DNA from 2 places in the Arthrobacter methylotrophus genome. Region 2 is predicted to be linked to the other one. Evidence: riboswitches for the same ligand, from Rfam matches in the RefSeq annotation. Region 2 holds a riboswitch; the other holds the start of a gene.
What was found. Region 2 has a riboswitch for glycine ahead of lipA (lipoyl synthase). Riboswitches for the same ligand answer to the same signal wherever they lie in the genome.
Positions count from the first base shown of each region.

Region 1: another riboswitch for glycine. It lies ahead of gcvP (aminomethyl-transferring glycine dehydrogenase); the one in region 2 lies ahead of lipA (lipoyl synthase).

Region 1 is NZ_BAABED010000001.1:3,552,803-3,560,487, forward strand. It holds gene gcvT (glycine cleavage system aminomethyltransferase GcvT) at 1-589, opposite strand, end outside; gene gcvP (aminomethyl-transferring glycine dehydrogenase) at 600-3,446, opposite strand; glycine riboswitch at 3,498-3,631, opposite strand; glycine riboswitch at 3,633-3,730, opposite strand; gene ABD884_RS18385 (TetR/AcrR family transcriptional regulator) at 3,933-4,481, opposite strand; gene ABD884_RS18390 (MFS transporter) at 4,551-6,092, shown strand; gene ABD884_RS18395 (VOC family protein) at 6,109-6,510, opposite strand; gene ABD884_RS18400 (helix-turn-helix transcriptional regulator) at 6,521-6,979, opposite strand; gene ABD884_RS18405 (ABC transporter permease) at 7,082-7,685, opposite strand, start outside.
Region 2 is NZ_BAABED010000001.1:4,904,431-4,912,115, reverse strand. It holds gene ABD884_RS25245 (hypothetical protein) at 1-182, opposite strand, end outside; gene ABD884_RS25240 (hypothetical protein) at 309-962, opposite strand; gene ABD884_RS25235 (hypothetical protein) at 1,209-1,616, opposite strand; gene ABD884_RS25230 (hypothetical protein) at 1,701-2,141, opposite strand; partial or broken gene ABD884_RS25225 (MFS transporter) at 2,375-2,874, opposite strand; partial or broken gene trmB (tRNA (guanosine(46)-N7)-methyltransferase TrmB) at 2,953-3,883, shown strand; glycine riboswitch at 4,005-4,101, shown strand; glycine riboswitch at 4,103-4,208, shown strand; partial or broken gene lipA (lipoyl synthase) at 4,258-5,290, shown strand; gene ABD884_RS25210 (methylenetetrahydrofolate reductase) at 5,308-6,120, shown strand; gene ABD884_RS25205 (anti-sigma factor family protein) at 6,160-6,903, opposite strand; gene ABD884_RS25200 (sigma-70 family RNA polymerase sigma factor) at 6,900-7,400, opposite strand; gene ABD884_RS25195 (COG4315 family predicted lipoprotein) at 7,556-7,685, shown strand, end outside.

The sequences.
Region 1 (7,685 bases), 1.4 Mb from region 2:
CGGTGCGGGCAAGCAGCAGTTCCGTAGTGTTCCCGGCAAAGGTGAACGGCACCTCGACGGCGGCGTAGTACTTGAGCTCGGTGACGACGGAGTGCTGTTCGGCTGGCACCAAGCGGAGGAGGATCTCTTCCGCTTTGGGGCCCTGGACGGCGATCAGCGAGGTTGCCGCGGAGGCGTCCTCGACGACGACGTCGAAGTTGGCGGCCCGTTCGGCGAGGGCTGCGGCAACCACAGGGGCGTTGCCGGCGTTCGGCACCACCAGGAACTTAGTCTCCCCGCGGCGGTAGGTGATGAGGTCGTCGATGATGCCGCCGTCTTCCTGGCAGATCAGCGAGTACTTGGCTTTGCCCACTGACATGGCGGAGATCTTGCCCACCAGGGCGTAGTCCAGGAACGCGGCGGCTTCGGGGCCCGTGACCCAGACTTCGCCCATGTGGGACAGGTCGAACAACCCGGCGGACTGGCGGACGGCGTGGTGCTCTGCCAGCTCGGAGGAGTACTTCAGGGGCATTTGCCAGCCACCGAAATCGGTGAAGGAAGCGCCGAGCTTCTTGTGCTCTTCGTAGAGCGCAGTGTAGTTCTCAGTCATCACGAAATCCTTAGTCTTCAAACTCGGAAAGGGGAGGGCAGGAGCAGACCAGGTGACGGTCGCCTGCGGCGCCGTCAATGCGGCCCACGGGCGGGAAATACTTGTCCTGCTTGAGGTGGTGGACCGGGAACACTGCCTGCTCACGCGAGTATTCACGGTTCCAGTCAGAGCTCACGACGGCGGCCGCGGTGTGCGGCGCGTGGCGCAGCGGGCTGTTTTCCACCGTGAAGTCCCCGTGGGCAACCTGGTCGATTTCCTTGCGGATGGCAATCATGGCCTCGATGAAGCGGTCGATCTCGCCGAGGTCCTCCGACTCGGTGGGCTCCACCATGAGGGTGCCTGCCACCGGGAACGCCAGGGTGGGGGCATGGAAACCGTAATCGATGAGGCGCTTGGCCACGTCTTCCGCGGTGACGCCGGTCTTGGCCGTCAGTTCGCGCAGGTCCAGGATGCACTCGTGGGCCACGAGTCCGCCTTCACCCGTGTAGAGAACGGGGAAGTACTCGTTGAGGCGGGAGGCGATGTAGTTCGCGGCGAGCAGCGCGGACTTTGTGGCCTCAGTGAGGCCTTCGCCGCCCATGAGCTTCACGTACGCCCAAGAGATCGGCAGGACACCGGCCGAACCGAACCGCGAAGCCGAGATCGGGACGCCGTTGCCCTCGGCCCAAGCCGCTGCGTTACCGGGCATGAACGGCGCCAGGTGTGCCTTGGCCGCGACCGGGCCAACGCCCGGTCCGCCGCCGCCGTGGGGGATGCAGAACGTCTTGTGCAGGTTCAGGTGGGACACGTCGCCGCCGAACTTGCCCGGCTGGGCCAGGCCCACCAGGGCGTTCAGGTTGGCGCCGTCGATGTACACCTGGCCGCCGGCCGCGTGCACGGAGTCGCAGACCTCGCGCACGTCGGCGTCGTACACGCCGTGGGTGGACGGGTAGGTGATCATGATGGCCGAGAGGACGTCCTTGTGGGCCTCGATCTTGGCCTGCAGGTCCTCGTGGTCGATGGTGCCGTCAGCAGCGGTTGCCACCACCACCACCTTCATGCCGGCCAGCACTGCGGAAGCCGCGTTGGTGCCGTGGGCCGAGGCCGGGATGAGGCAGACGTTGCGCTGGTCATCGCCGCGCGAGCGGTGGTAGCCGCGAATCGCCAGAAGGCCCGCGAGTTCGCCTTGGGAACCGGCGTTGGGCTGGATGGAGACTTGGTCGTAGCCGGTGATCTCGGTCAGCTGGGACTCGAGGTCGGCGATCAGCTCACGCCAGCCTTCGGTCTGGGAGTCCGGAGCAAACGGGTGGATCGAGGCGAACTCCGGCCAGGAGATGGCTTCCATCTCGGCAGTGGCGTTCAGCTTCATGGTGCACGAACCCAACGGGATCATGGTGCGGTCCAGAGCGAGGTCGCGGTCCGAGAGCTTGCGGATGTAGCGCAGCAGCTGGGTTTCTGAACGGTGGGTGTTGAACACCGGGTGCTGCAGGTAATCGGAAGAACGTTCGACGGCGGCATCCAGGGCGAACCCCTCGCCGTCACTGGACACAGGGGCACCGAAGGCGGCGACAACGTCGGCGAGGATCGCCGTCGTCGTTGTTTCATCAACAGACACGCCGACCGTGTCGGCGTCGATACCGCGCAGGTTGATCCCCTTCGCTTCCGCAGAAGCGACGATCTCGGCAGCCTTGCCCGGGACCCGGACGGTGACGGTGTCGAAGAAGCTGCCGTGCAGAACCTCAAGGCCGGCGGCCTTCAAGGACGTGGCCAAGGTCCGAGCGTGGTTGTGGGCGGTTTCGGCGATCGCCTTCAGGCCGTCCGGGCCGTGGTAAACGGCGTACATCGAGGAGACGATGGCCAGCAGCGCCTGCGCGGTACAGATGTTGGACGTGGCCTTCTCGCGGCGGATGTGCTGCTCGCGGGTCTGCAGCGCCAGGCGATACGCGGGAGTCCCGGCGTCGTCCTTGGAAACTCCCACCAAGCGGCCCGGCATCGAGCGCTCGAGGCCCTTCTGGACGGCCATGTAGGCGGCGTGGGGGCCACCGAAGAACAGCGGAACGCCAAAGCGCTGGGTGGAACCGACGGCGATGTCGGCGCCCTGCTCGCCGGGAGGCGTGATCAGGGTGAGGGCCAGGAGGTCCGCGGCAACGGTGACGAGTGCGCCGCGTTCCTTGGCGGCGGCGATCACGGCGGAGTGGTCGAACACGCGGCCGGAAACGCCCGGCTGCTGGAGGACGATACCGTTGATGTCGCCGTCGGGCAGGCCTTGGGACAGATCGGCGATCTCGACCTCGAAGCCCAGCGCCTCGGCGCGGCCCTTGACGATGGCGATGGTCTGCGGGAGGCAGTCGGCGTCGAGGACGGTCTTGCCTGCGGCCGCGTTCTTGTTCTTGTTGGCCCTGCGCATCATGAGGACTGCCTCGGCGACGGCGGTGGCTTCGTCCAGCAAGGAGGCGTTGGCGATGGGCAGGCCCACGAGGTCCTGGACCATGGTCTGGAAGTTCAGCAGCGCCTCGAGGCGGCCCTGGGAAATCTCCGGCTGGTAGGGCGTGTAAGCCGTGTACCACGCTGGGGATTCGAGGACGTTCCGGCGGATCACCGGCGGAGTGACGGTGTCGTAGTAGCCCTGGCCGATCATCTGCACGGCCGTCTTGTTCTTGGCCGCCAGCTTGCGCAGTTCAGCGAGGACTTCGACCTCGCTGAGGGCGTCCTGGAGCCTTAGGGCGACGTCCTGGCGGATGTCGTTGGGAACCGCGGTGTCAACGAGCGAATCGACACTGTGGTATCCAACAGACTTGAGCATGACGTCAATGTCGGCTTGGCGCCGGGCGCCGATATGCCGGTCAACGAATGTGGTGGAGGTTGAACTAACCGTCACGAAGGAACTCCATTACTAAGGCGGCGTGGGTACGCCACAGCTAATCGGGTTCCTCCCCGCTCTGTATTGGACCTGAGAGTTTCCGCAAATCCGCGCTTTCGCACTGCTTCGCTTGCACCGTCGGTGAGCACAGCGCCGTCGGGTGTCACGGACACCGGTGGACAGCGTGCTGCTTTCCAGAGTTGCCTTGCCGCGGCGGTGCGTGGGCCTGAGAGATTCCTGGGGAGGATTTGCTCCTACGGCGCCTGCATCACATGCCTGCAGGACTCTCCCGCCGCAGATCAAAGGCGTATTCAGTTGTGTGAAATGACTGTGTGAATCGACCGTGGCTGCCGGTGACGACTGCCACAACTACCAATTGTCCTATGGACTGCCCGTGTCCGCAAATAATGTCATCGTCGTCGCCCGGCTTTCCCAACTAGCTCGCAGTTGTTGTCGCTTTGAGGGCTCAAAACGACGTTAACTGCGAGCTAGTTGGGCCGGCGCTTAGTTTCGGAGGCGTTCGACGGCGGCAAGCAGCGCACCGACGTCGGTGTTCCTCGCGCTGGCCTTGACTTCCGCATCGCCAGCGCCGCCTTCAAGCATCGCATTGAAGTAGAGCCCATCACCCATATATCGGACCGCCTTGGCCATCTCGGGGCCCACTTCCTCGGCGAGCACATCCAGCCATTGTTGCTGGATCCCGGCGAAGCGCCTGCGGGTTTCTTGATGCGCCACCTCCGCGAGCCGTGTGGCTGCCACAAACACCCGGTCCAAGGGGGTGTCCGCCCAAAGGGAGGACTTGATGAAGAACGCGGCCGCACCTTCGGGAGCTGCCTTCATTGCCTCGATGTCCTGTGCTGCCAGCCTGTCCATGCGTTCCAGCAAGGAGCTGATCATGGCTTCCTTGTTGGGGAAATGGTAGAGCAAGCCGCCTTTGGAGACTCCTGCGCGTTTGGCGACGGCGTCAAGGGTGGCAGCTCGCTCCCCCACCTCGATCAGCAGTGCTTCAAAGGCATCCAGGACAGCGTCCCGGGCAATAGGTTTTCGCGGCATGGTGTCCATCATCCCTCAGTTGGATACAGTAGATTGAAACTATACCGTCCAGACGGTATAGTAACGTTCATGTTCAGCCCGTCCACAACCCAGTACCCACGCATCCCCTCGACCCAGTCCGCCCCCTGGCGCGATTGGGCTGCCTTGACACTCCTGATGTTCCCCGTGCTGCTGGTGGCTGTGGACAATACCGCGCTCACATTTGCCCTGCCGGCAATCGCACGGACACTGGAGGTCGGCGGCGTGCAGTTGCTGTGGATCGTCGACGTCTATGCGCTGGTGCTGGCTGCGTTACTCGTGTCCATGGGCAACCTGGGAGACCGGATCGGCCGCCGCCGATTGCTGATGATCGGCAGCACTGGCTTCGCGGCCGTTTCCGCAGCCACCGCTTTCGCACCGTCAGCCGAATGGCTCATCGCCGGACGCGCTGGCATGGCGATCTTCGGAGCCATGCTCATGCCGTCCACGCTTTCCCTGATCCGCAACATCTTCCCGGACCCTAACCGCCGCCGTCTTGCCGTCGCGATATGGGCCGCGGGATTCTCCGGCGGCGCAGCGCTCGGGCCGATCTTCGGCGGCTGGCTCGTGGAGCACTTCTGGTGGGGAGCCGTCTTCCTGGTAGCCGTGCCCCTGCTACTGCCCCTGCTCGCCTTCGGCCCGGCTTTCATCCCCGAGTCCAAGGATCGCAATCCGGGCAAGCCGGACATCGCCAGCATTGTGCTATCCGTCCTGACCATGGCGCCCGTGGTCTATGGCGTCAAAGAGTTCGCAACGCACGGATTCGGGCCGGGACCTGCAACCTACATGGCGTTCGGCGTGGCTATGGGAATCGCTTTTGTCCGCAGGCAGCGCTCTTTGGCTTCTCCCATGCTGGACGTGAAGCTTTTCCGGAACAAGGTGTTCAGCACGGCGATCACCGCCAACGTCCTGTCCCTGTTCTCCATGACCGGCTTCATCTACTTCTTCGCACAGCATCTGCAGCTCGTCGAAGGCCAGTCCCCCATGCAGGCTGGAATCGCGATGCTTCCGGCGCTGCTGGCCACCATCGTGGCGGGCCTGGCGGTGGTTCCGCTGGTCAAGCGGATCCGTCCGGGAGTGGTCGTGGCGGCCGGACTCACCCTCAGTGCCGCGGGATACCTCGTGGCTGCCGTGGGCAACCACGGCCAGGGGCCCGGGTACCTCCTGACGGCACTCCTCCTGCTCGCCTTGGGGGTTGGCTCGGCGGAGACCATTTCCAATGACCTCATCCTGGGTGCTGTTCCCGCCGACAAGGCCGGAGCGGCATCGGCGATCTCCGAGACAGGATACGAACTCGGCTCGCTACTGGGCACAGCCGTGCTCGGCTCCATACTGACGGCGTCCTATCAGCACCACCTGCTGCTTCCCGTCGAATTGTCCGGGCATGCCGCGGAACGTTCCCGGGAGACGCTCGCAGGAGCCATGGACACCGCAGCCGCCCTGCCGCAGCCACTGGCAGGGACCCTGACCGCCGCCGCCCGGGCCGCCTTTGAATCGGGCGTCCACATCACAGCGGCGATCGGGCTGGTACTGATGGCGGGAGCGGCACTCCTTGCCGCCGTCGTACTTCGCCGCGTGCCGACCGCGCGCTGAGCGGTGTTCGGGTCGCCTACGCCTGCGAAATCCGCACCATGTTGCCCGAAGGATCACGGAAGGCGCAGTCGCGGGGACCCCACGGCTGGTCGATGGGCTCCTGCATGACCTCAGCGCCGGACGCCCGGACCTTTTCAAAGAGGGTATCGACGTCGTCGGAGCGGAAGACGATCGGCCCCAGGACGCCCTTGGTGACAAGCTCCTGGAGGGAATCGCCGTCGGCCTTGGAGCGGCCCGCGTGCGGTTCGGAAAGAACGATCTCAACCCGCGGCTGATCCGTGCTGCCGAGCGTCACCCACCGGAAGCCACCTTGGGCGACGTCGTTGAGCACCTCGAGGCCGAGAGCGTCCCGATAGAAGGTGAGCGCTTCGTCCGGGTCGTTGACAGTGATGTGTGAGTACTGCAGTGAAATAGTCATGGCAATGACGTTAGTCCGCGGACACGGCGAGCGCTTCTTGAATCCTGCTCGCTTCTTTCCGGGCAGCTTGCTCGTTGCGGCGGGGCCTCGTGCGGATCTTCGCGACGCAAGCGGGCATGGCGGCCACGGCGAGGTGCTCCCGGGAACGGTAGATACTGGGGGTCACTCCCACCAGCTCGGTGAAACGCGAACTGAAGGAGCCAAGGGACGTACAGCCGACCTCCATGCACGCGTCGGTCACGCTCATTCCGCCGCGGAGGAGCGCCATCGCGCGCTCGATCCGGCGGGTCATGAGGTAGTTGTAGGGAGTCTCCCCATAAGCGGCCCGGAACTGCCGCGAGAAATGTGCCGGCGACATAAAGGCATGGCTCGCCATGGTGGGTACGTCGAGGGGTTTTGCGTACTCGCGGTCGATCAGGTCACGGGCCCGCCGCAAGTCGGTGAGCCTGGCAAGGTCCTCCGGGGTCATGCCACGAGCGTACCTCGGCCCGCTGGGCTTTTCCACGGAGCTTACGGGCCACGGAGCTTGTTGCCCGCGTTAGCTTGCGGCAGATCTGCGTCTCTCCGGCCGTTAGTGCAGGGGCGCCGGCCGCACGCGCACGGGAGCCAGAATTCCGATGATCATGATGGCCGTCATGGAACCGGCCGCCATGATCGCCGCGAGCACCACGATCTGGAAGCGTCCCGCTTCGAGCGGAGAGACACCGCCGAAGATTGCGCCGACGAACGCCCCCGGCAAGGTGACAAGTCCCGTCGTCTTGGTTTGATCGGTGGAGGGGATGAGCGCCGAATAGACCGTGCGCCGGGCGAGATCGAGTGTTGCCTGGCGTGGAGTCGCACCGAGCGCGAGCCAGCCTTCCACCTCCTCCCAATGCTCGTCCACCGACTCTTTGAAACGCCTGCCGGCAAGGACAGCGATGGTCATTCCGTTGCCGATCACGATCCCGCCGATCGCGAGCGCGTAGCGGGGGGTGAACGCGATGGCCCCCGTAGCGAAAATGACGGCGAGGGTTATTGCGATGCCGGCGGCCATCGAGCCGCTGACGAGGCCCAAGTGGGGCATGCTCCAGCCGATGCGGCGGGTGGCAACCATCGCGGCCACTGCAAACATGACGAGAAGTGCGACGGCGACCCATAGCGGGCTGGAGATCACTCCCCCGAGAATGAAACTGATG
Region 2 (7,685 bases):
GACTTATCGCGGAGTACCTCTGCGAGCTCGGCGCCGGCGACGCGGGCCTGCCGTTCGTGCTGGTGCTGGAATTCCAGGACAGAAGTTTCGAGCCCTGACATACCGCCCAGCACAACGGCGAGGAAGGTGTCACGGCCGTGCTGGAAAGACTCCAGGGGGCTGGTTGCGGGGGCGGTGGTCATGGGGCTCCAGGGTGTGCGGCGGGAAAAGCGTTTACCGTAACAGTCTAGCGTCTTTACGCCAAGCGATCCAAGCCACAAACGGAACGAAAAAGCCCCGCCGCATATTCCGCGGCGGGGCATTTCAAATCACGATCCAGCTAGCGTGAGGCCCAGGCCTTCGCCACAGCATCCTTGACGTTCTCCCTTGATCACGGCGGTCTCAGCGGCCGCTTTGATCTCAGCAGTCTTCTTCTCCTCGGCAGCCTTCGCGGCGGCTTGGGCCTTGGCCGCATCGGCGGCCGCCTGGTCGGGAGTCGCCTGGTCGGGAGCTGCCGCAGGTGCAGCAGCATCGGCGGCCGCGGCGGTTGCAGGATCGACCGCAGCTCCTGTGGCCGCGTCGACCCAGGTTCCCGCGTCGGTCTGCTGCAGCGTGGCGCCGGTTCCGGGGTTCACGTAGCTCCGCGCCGGAGGCGTGTAGCCGCTGTCGCCAGAGTAGGTCCCCGCCTGAGCGTTCCCGCTCGGCGCAACGTAGCCGCCACCGCCCGCGGGTGCCTGGTAGACGGGAGCCTGCGGTGCGGGCGCCTGATAGACGGGAGCCGGGGCCGCCGGTGCCTGAGGCGGAGTGTAGACAGGAGGCTGCGGAACGTAGGTGCGCACCGGAGCCGCGGGCGCGGCCGGCCCCTGCTCCACGGGAGCCTGAGGGGCGGTGTAGACCGGGGCGCCGCCGAGGTTGGTCCCAGTGCCGCCGCCCGAGCCGCCGCCGCTGTACGCGGGTGCGCAGAAGCCGCCACCGCCGGCCATCGGACTCCAGACCTCACCGGAGGGGCAGCCGGCAGCGTTGGCTGCCCGGCCCCCAGGACCAGAGACGCGCCGAGCAGTGCGGTCGTGCCGATGCCGGAATAAAGTCGCTTCAAGTTCTTCTCCATATCCTGGACGTTACATGCGAGATTGCATCTCGTCAAAAACTCGTCTCTCACTTCTCCTGAGTTGGAGCATACGTGAATGACATGATCATTTCTGTACCGTTGGCCGACATCGACCGAGAGGTCACGCTTTCAGAGTCCCCGGGTCACCGGTTGCGGCCCGGGTCAAGGTCGTCAAGTTCTGCACCGCTGTCATCTTGGCATCCTGGACGCTCGGAACATTCGAGGGCATGGCGTTCGTTCCGAGGGAGCCGGCCGATGACACCGACACCGTTGTCGTCGTAAGGACAGCACTCAGTCCGGGATCGGAAACCAGATATGTGGACTTCGTATTCTGGCCTGGCTTCGTGTCCATGGTGGCCAGCACCTTCCGCTGGGACATCAGTGCCGAGGAAGCATCGGTGAAGTTGACCCGGGCCGGATCCACCCCGCCCGCGGTGAAGGTCCCTGACCAGGACTGTCCGTCGGAACTGGTCCCGGACCATGCGGTGTCGTTGCTGAAGCCCATACCCTTCTCCACGTAGGTTTCCAAGGCTTGGTCTTCTCCGGTTCCCGACCCCCGTCAGGGACGCTGCTTCGCGGACCGGGCTGAACCACATGCTGGCTTTCTTATCGGTCAGCGCCGTCCTGAACTGCGGGTCCGAGGCCATCGACTGGGAGGGGACGTTATAGTCCTTGATCCATGCCGCGGTAATGGCGATGATGCTGCCGTTGACATGGATGGCCCGGTGATCGTAGCCGTGGCGGATTTCAACCAGGTGGCGATGCGGCCGGCCTCCGCCGCATCGGCCGCTTCGATGAAGAACACCCGCAAGGGGCCGGGAACCGGACGTTCCACCGTGTCCTGGCTGCGCGAGTAGCCGATGTGGGCGATTTTCAGATCATGGTCAGGGGTGATCTGATCGAGCATGAATTCCCGTGGAGCCATGGCGGTGATCTTCGCCCACCAGTTCTCCGTGTACGGAGCCACCACGAGGGTATCCGAGTTGGCCGGAGCGTAGGCCGGAATTCCGGTGGCCTGCGGCGTCCCCTCGGCGGCGGTGTTAATGAGGAGCAACCGCACCCACGGTGACGGCCGCGACGCCCGGTGATACCGGCAATCACGGCCGTCACCCGACGGCGGCCCCAGGACTTCTTACCTTGCTTCATGGTGTCCCTATGCTCTCTGTGAGCCGACGGGCCGGCCTGCTTACCACGACAGCCACTTCGGCCGGTTTTCGTAAGCCGGGACCGCGCAGTAGGCACCGGTGAAGCTGTAGCACGGCGCCGGCGGTTCGATCAGGGCATTGCCGGTAAATCGCGTTTGACCACCCCGGGGAGCAACACGTTGCACAAGGAAATCGCAGCACCGCACGCGGCCGTTCCCGCGAGCAGAGCCGGCAAATGCCCGAGTCCGGCGAGGTCCACTGGACGCAGGAGCAGCCCGCCGGTCAGCACGGCCATCGCACCGAGCAAGACCCTCTCGGCACCGAAACGACGGGCCAGGATTGGAGCCAACGGCGCGAAGACCCCCAACAAAGTCACCGGTACGGTAGTGAGGACCACCACGGCCCAGCCGGCAGTCCGGCGTCGGCAGTGACTTCCGGAAGGACCGCCGAGAAGCTCGAAAACACCGTCCGCAAGTTCAACCCGATGAGCACGAGGCAGATGCCCAGGAGGACCGGTCCGCGGCGCGCCGTGACCCGGGTGGGCTCCGCGGCGGGAAGATCGTCAATCTCGGCGTCGACGAGGATCTCGGCGACGCCGAAGTGCTGGCTGGTGTTCTTGGGGGCGCTTGAAGCAGGGGTCACTACCCCATTCTGGCAGTTTGTCCACATACGCAGGTTCCGCCCGCCGGCCCTTCTCCCGGCGACGGTATTCTGGAGTGGATGAGTGAAACCCAGATTCCCCGAAACTTCCCACGAAACACCGCAGTCCTCGCGCCCTGTGACCCTGGCACCCAAGCCTCCTTCGGCACCTATGGCGGCCGGCCGGTCAGTTTTGTGCGCCGCGGGACGCGCCTTCAGGGCCGCCGCCAGGCCGCGTGGGAAGAGCACTCGGACCGCTGGGCCGTCCAGGTTCCACGGCATGTCGCCAACACCTCGGTGCACCCGGATTACGTGTTCGACGCCGAAGCGGAGTTCGGGCGCGAGGCGCCGCTGATCGTCGAAATCGGCTCGGGACTTGGCGACGCCGTGTGCCATGCAGCAGAGGAAAACCCGGACAAGGATTTCCTCGCCGTGGAGGTCTACACGCCCGGACTAGCCAACACCATGATCAAGATCAACAGCCGTGGCCTCAGCAACGTGAGGGTGGTCGAAGCCAACGCCCCGGAGGTCCTGGCCACCATGCTCCCGGCGGCTCGGTCAGCGAGCTGTGGGTCTTTTTCCCGGACCCGTGGCACAAGTCGCGGCACCACAAACGCCGCCTCATCCAACCGGCGTTCGCCGAACTCGCGGCACGGTCCCTCAAAAAGGGTGGCCTGTGGCGGATCGCCACCGACTGGTCCAACTACGCCGTTCACGTCCGCGAAGTCCTCGCCGGCTCCACTGAGTTTGAGAACCTGCACGACGGCGAGCGGACCGGCGCGGAAAGCCCCTTACCCAGGTCTGGGAATCCGGCGTCGAATCCATGGTGGGAGGGGCCCCCGTCAAGGAAGGCCGCGCACCGGTCAGCACCGAACATACGGGCCCCAATGAGGGTGTGGATCACGTGGGTGGGTGGGCTCCGCGTTTCGATGGCCGGATCCGCACCAGCTTCGAAAACAAGGCCCACGAGGCCGGACGCATGATCTTCGACCTCAGCTACCGCAAGATCTAGTCACAACACGATGCGGGCTAGTCGCGAGCACGCAGTCTGGTCACCTCGGTCCCCCTCATTGCGTGCCGTCCGGGCACCGGATACCATGTGAGACGTGTCACCGAAGGGTGGCACGTGCTTATGATCTGCGGCGGGAGAGTCCTGCCGGTACGTTCAGCAGGCGCCGTAGGAGCAAATCCTCCCAGGAATCTCTCAGGCCCACGTACCGCCGCGGCAAGGCAACTCTGGAAAGCAGGCCGGGCAACCGGACTCACCGACGGTGCAAGCGGGCGGCTGCGAAAGCAGCGGACGCGGAATCTCTCAGGTCCAAGACAGAGCGGGGAGGGACCGAATCATCGTGGTGCGTCCGCGCCACCTGAATTATGGAGTTCCTCATGACCCTGGCACCTGAAGGCCGTAAGCTGCTGCGCGTTGAACAGCGCAATAAAGCCGTCCCGGTCGAACGCAAGCCCGAATGGATCAAGGCCAAGGTCCAGATGGGCCCGGAATTCGTGGGCCTGAAGAACCTCGTGAAAAAGGAAGGCCTGCACACCGTCTGCGAGGAAGCCGGCTGCCCTAACATCTTCGAATGCTGGGAAGACAAGGAAGCGACCTTCCTGATCGGCGGCTCCGAATGCACCCGCCGCTGCGACTTCTGCCAGATCGACACCGGCAAACCTCACCGGTGGACATGTTCGAACCCACCAAGGTCGCCCGCTCCGTCCAGTCCATGGCCCTGCGCTACGCCACCGTGACCGGCGTGGCCCGCGACGACCTCGCCGACGAAGGCGTCTGGCTCTACGCCGAAACCGTCCGCAAGATCCACGAACTGAACCCCGGCACCGGCGTCGAACTGCTCATTCCGGACTTCTCCGGCAAACCCGAACACATCAACGCGATCTGCGACTCGAACCGGAAGTCTTCGCGCACAACGTCGAAACCGTGCCCCGGATCTTCAAACGCATCCGCCCCGCGTTCCGCTACGACCGCTCCCTGGACGTCATCACCCAGGGCCGGGCCCGCGGCATGGTCACCAAATCCAACCTGATCCTGGGCATGGGCGAAACCCGCGAAGAAATCTCCGAAGCCCTGGCAGACCTGCACGCCGCGGGCTGCGACCTGATCACCATCACCCAATACCTGCGCCCCTCCGAACGGCACCTGCCCGTGGACCGCTGGGTCAAACCCCAGGAATTCGTCGACCTCGCCACCGAAGCCGAGGAAATCGGCTTCCTCGGCGTCATGTCCGGCCCCCTGGTCCGCTCCTCCTACCGCGCCGGCCGCCTCTGGGCCACCGCGATGCGCAAGAAAGGCCGCGAGATCCCGGTGCACTTAGAGCACATTGCCCACATCGCCGAAGGCATCCAGGACTCCGGCACCACCCGCCAGGAAGCCCGCACCCTCCTCGCACACCATGCGACGGCCTGATCCGTAAGGACCCCAGCATGTTCCCCACGCGGATTGAAATCATTCCCTCAGACGGAATCGTCGAGAAAGTCCAGGCCGAGGTGCCGCTTTCCACAACGCTCACCATTACGTGCTTGCCCCATCACGGGATCGCACAGACCATGGCGACAGCGGTCCGGCTCGGTTTGCTCGGCTACAACGTGATTCCGCACCTCGCGGCACGGCGGCTGGTGGACCGGGCTCAGCTTTCAGGCATCCTCCGGGACTGCGAGGCTGCCGGGATCACTGAGGTCTTTGCCATCGGCGGAGACGGACAGCAAGGCGCCGGCCCTTATGCGTCCTCCCTCCCCCTGTTGGAGGACATCGCGGAACATTCCGGCGGTAGGATCACGGCGGGCATTGCCGGCTACCCGGAGGGCCACCCTTCAGTGAGCGGGCTGGACCTGCTGGATGCCTTGTTGACCAAACAACACTTGGCCACCCACGTGGTCACGCAGATGTGCTTTTCCGCCCCGAAAATCCTCGACTACGCAGCACTCTTGCGTCGCGAGGGCGTGAAACTGCCGGTGTGGGCAGGGGTGCCCGGAGCCGTTCCGCGGACCAAACTGCTGGCCCTGGCAACCCAGATCGGCGTTGGGACCTCCCTGAAGTTCCTCAGCAGCAAAGGAACTCTTGCCCGCAAGCTGCTGAGCGGGGACAGGTACTCACCGGGAAGCCTGGTTTCCGAGCTCATGGCGCAGCCTGAAGGTATCTCGGGAATCCATCTCTATAGCTTCAACCGACTGGACATGCCCGCCTGGGAGCGAAGCGATCTGCCCGATCCGGCTGCCAGCGGAGCAGCACCCTCGTAGCCGGCTGGGAGCCGCCGGCCGACCAGGTCCCGGGAACCCCTAGCTTCCCGGGACCGAAATGACGGCGACCGTCTTTTGGGCATCGTCACGGAGTTCCACACCCGAGATCCCGGCGAGCTGGACCGGCGTCGCGCCCGTCACCTTGATGTGTCCGCTGGACGTCGCGGTCCAGCCGCAAGCCATCTCCTCCGTGCCATCGCGGCCCTTGACCCACAGGTACATCGTGCCTTGCAACGGCATGCTGCGGCCTTCCAGCTGCAACTCGGTTCCCCACGATTTCCTGACGAGCCCCACTGAGAGTTCCAAGCCGTTGTCGGTCTGCACGGAGTAGCTGGCGTCAGGCTTGGGTGGCTGGTTCAGCGCCGGCCCGGCCAGGATGCCCAAGCCAAGGCACGCGGCGGCCACCCCACTCACCAGGGCGATCCACCGGCGTCGGGATTTCCGGCGTCGCGCGGCCATTTTCAGAACGATCGGCTGCGGGAGCGTTTCGGAAAAGGCCCCCAAAAGTGAGCGAGCGTCGGAGGGGGCCGGCGTCGACCAGGAGGGCTGTGCAGCGGATTGCGCCGCGGCAGGGGGCTCGAGGGCGCTGCGCCCGGCGGCGAGCGCGACGGCGTCGGGCACGGGGACGGCATCGAGGAGCGCCGGGAGGCTCTCCAGCTCGGCCAGCTCGCCCCTGCAATCCGTGCAGGCTTCCAGGTGCGCCTCGAAGGCTCGGGCTTCGGAGGGCTCCAAGCCGCCGAGCAGGTAGGCGCCCAGCAATTGGTGACGTTCCGTCTCGTTCATCGCTGCACCCCCATTTCATCCAGAATCGTGCGAAGCGCCCTGACGGCGTAGAAGGCCCGCGACTTCACGGTTCCGCTGGGGATGTTGAGCCTGAGTGCGGCTTCGTTGACCGTGAAACGTTCGTAGTGTAGTGCTACCAGGACCTCCCGGTGTTCGGTGCTGAGCCGCAGGAGCGCTTCTTCCATGAGGACCCTGTTGAGGAGCTCGTCTACGCGTTCGGTGGCTTCTTCCGGATCCGCCATGTCGCGTTCGGAGGCTTCGGCCGGGCGCCGCTGGGCCTTGCGGTAGTTGTCGATGATGACGTTTCGGGCTGTACGGAAAAGGTAGCTGCGCAGGCTCCCGGTGATCTGCGGGGCGTGCTGCCACACGCGGAGGATGGTTTCCTGCACCACGTCGTCAGCCAAGTGCGCGTCGGGCGTGCAGCTCAGCACGAAGCGGCGCAAGGCTGTGCCGTGGTCGCGGTAGATTGCGGCCACCACGTCCTCGTCGAGCGGCATTGGCGCCTCCTGTGTGCTTCAGCTTCCCCTTCTCCTGCGATACGACGTGCCCGCCACGAAAAAGGTTCAGCCCCGTGAACCATTCTTCACCCCGCAGCGTCGTAGGGGTTAGTTTCCGGCACGTCCATGGCCGGCGCAGCAAAGGAGAGCACCCCATGAAGAAACAACTCAGCACCGGTCTCGGCGTCCTTGCTCTGGCCATCGCCCTGGCTGCCTGCGGAGGAAGCCCCGGCGCGTCCTCCACGTCCTCAAGCGCCGCCAGTCCCAGTCCTACTGCATCCAGCC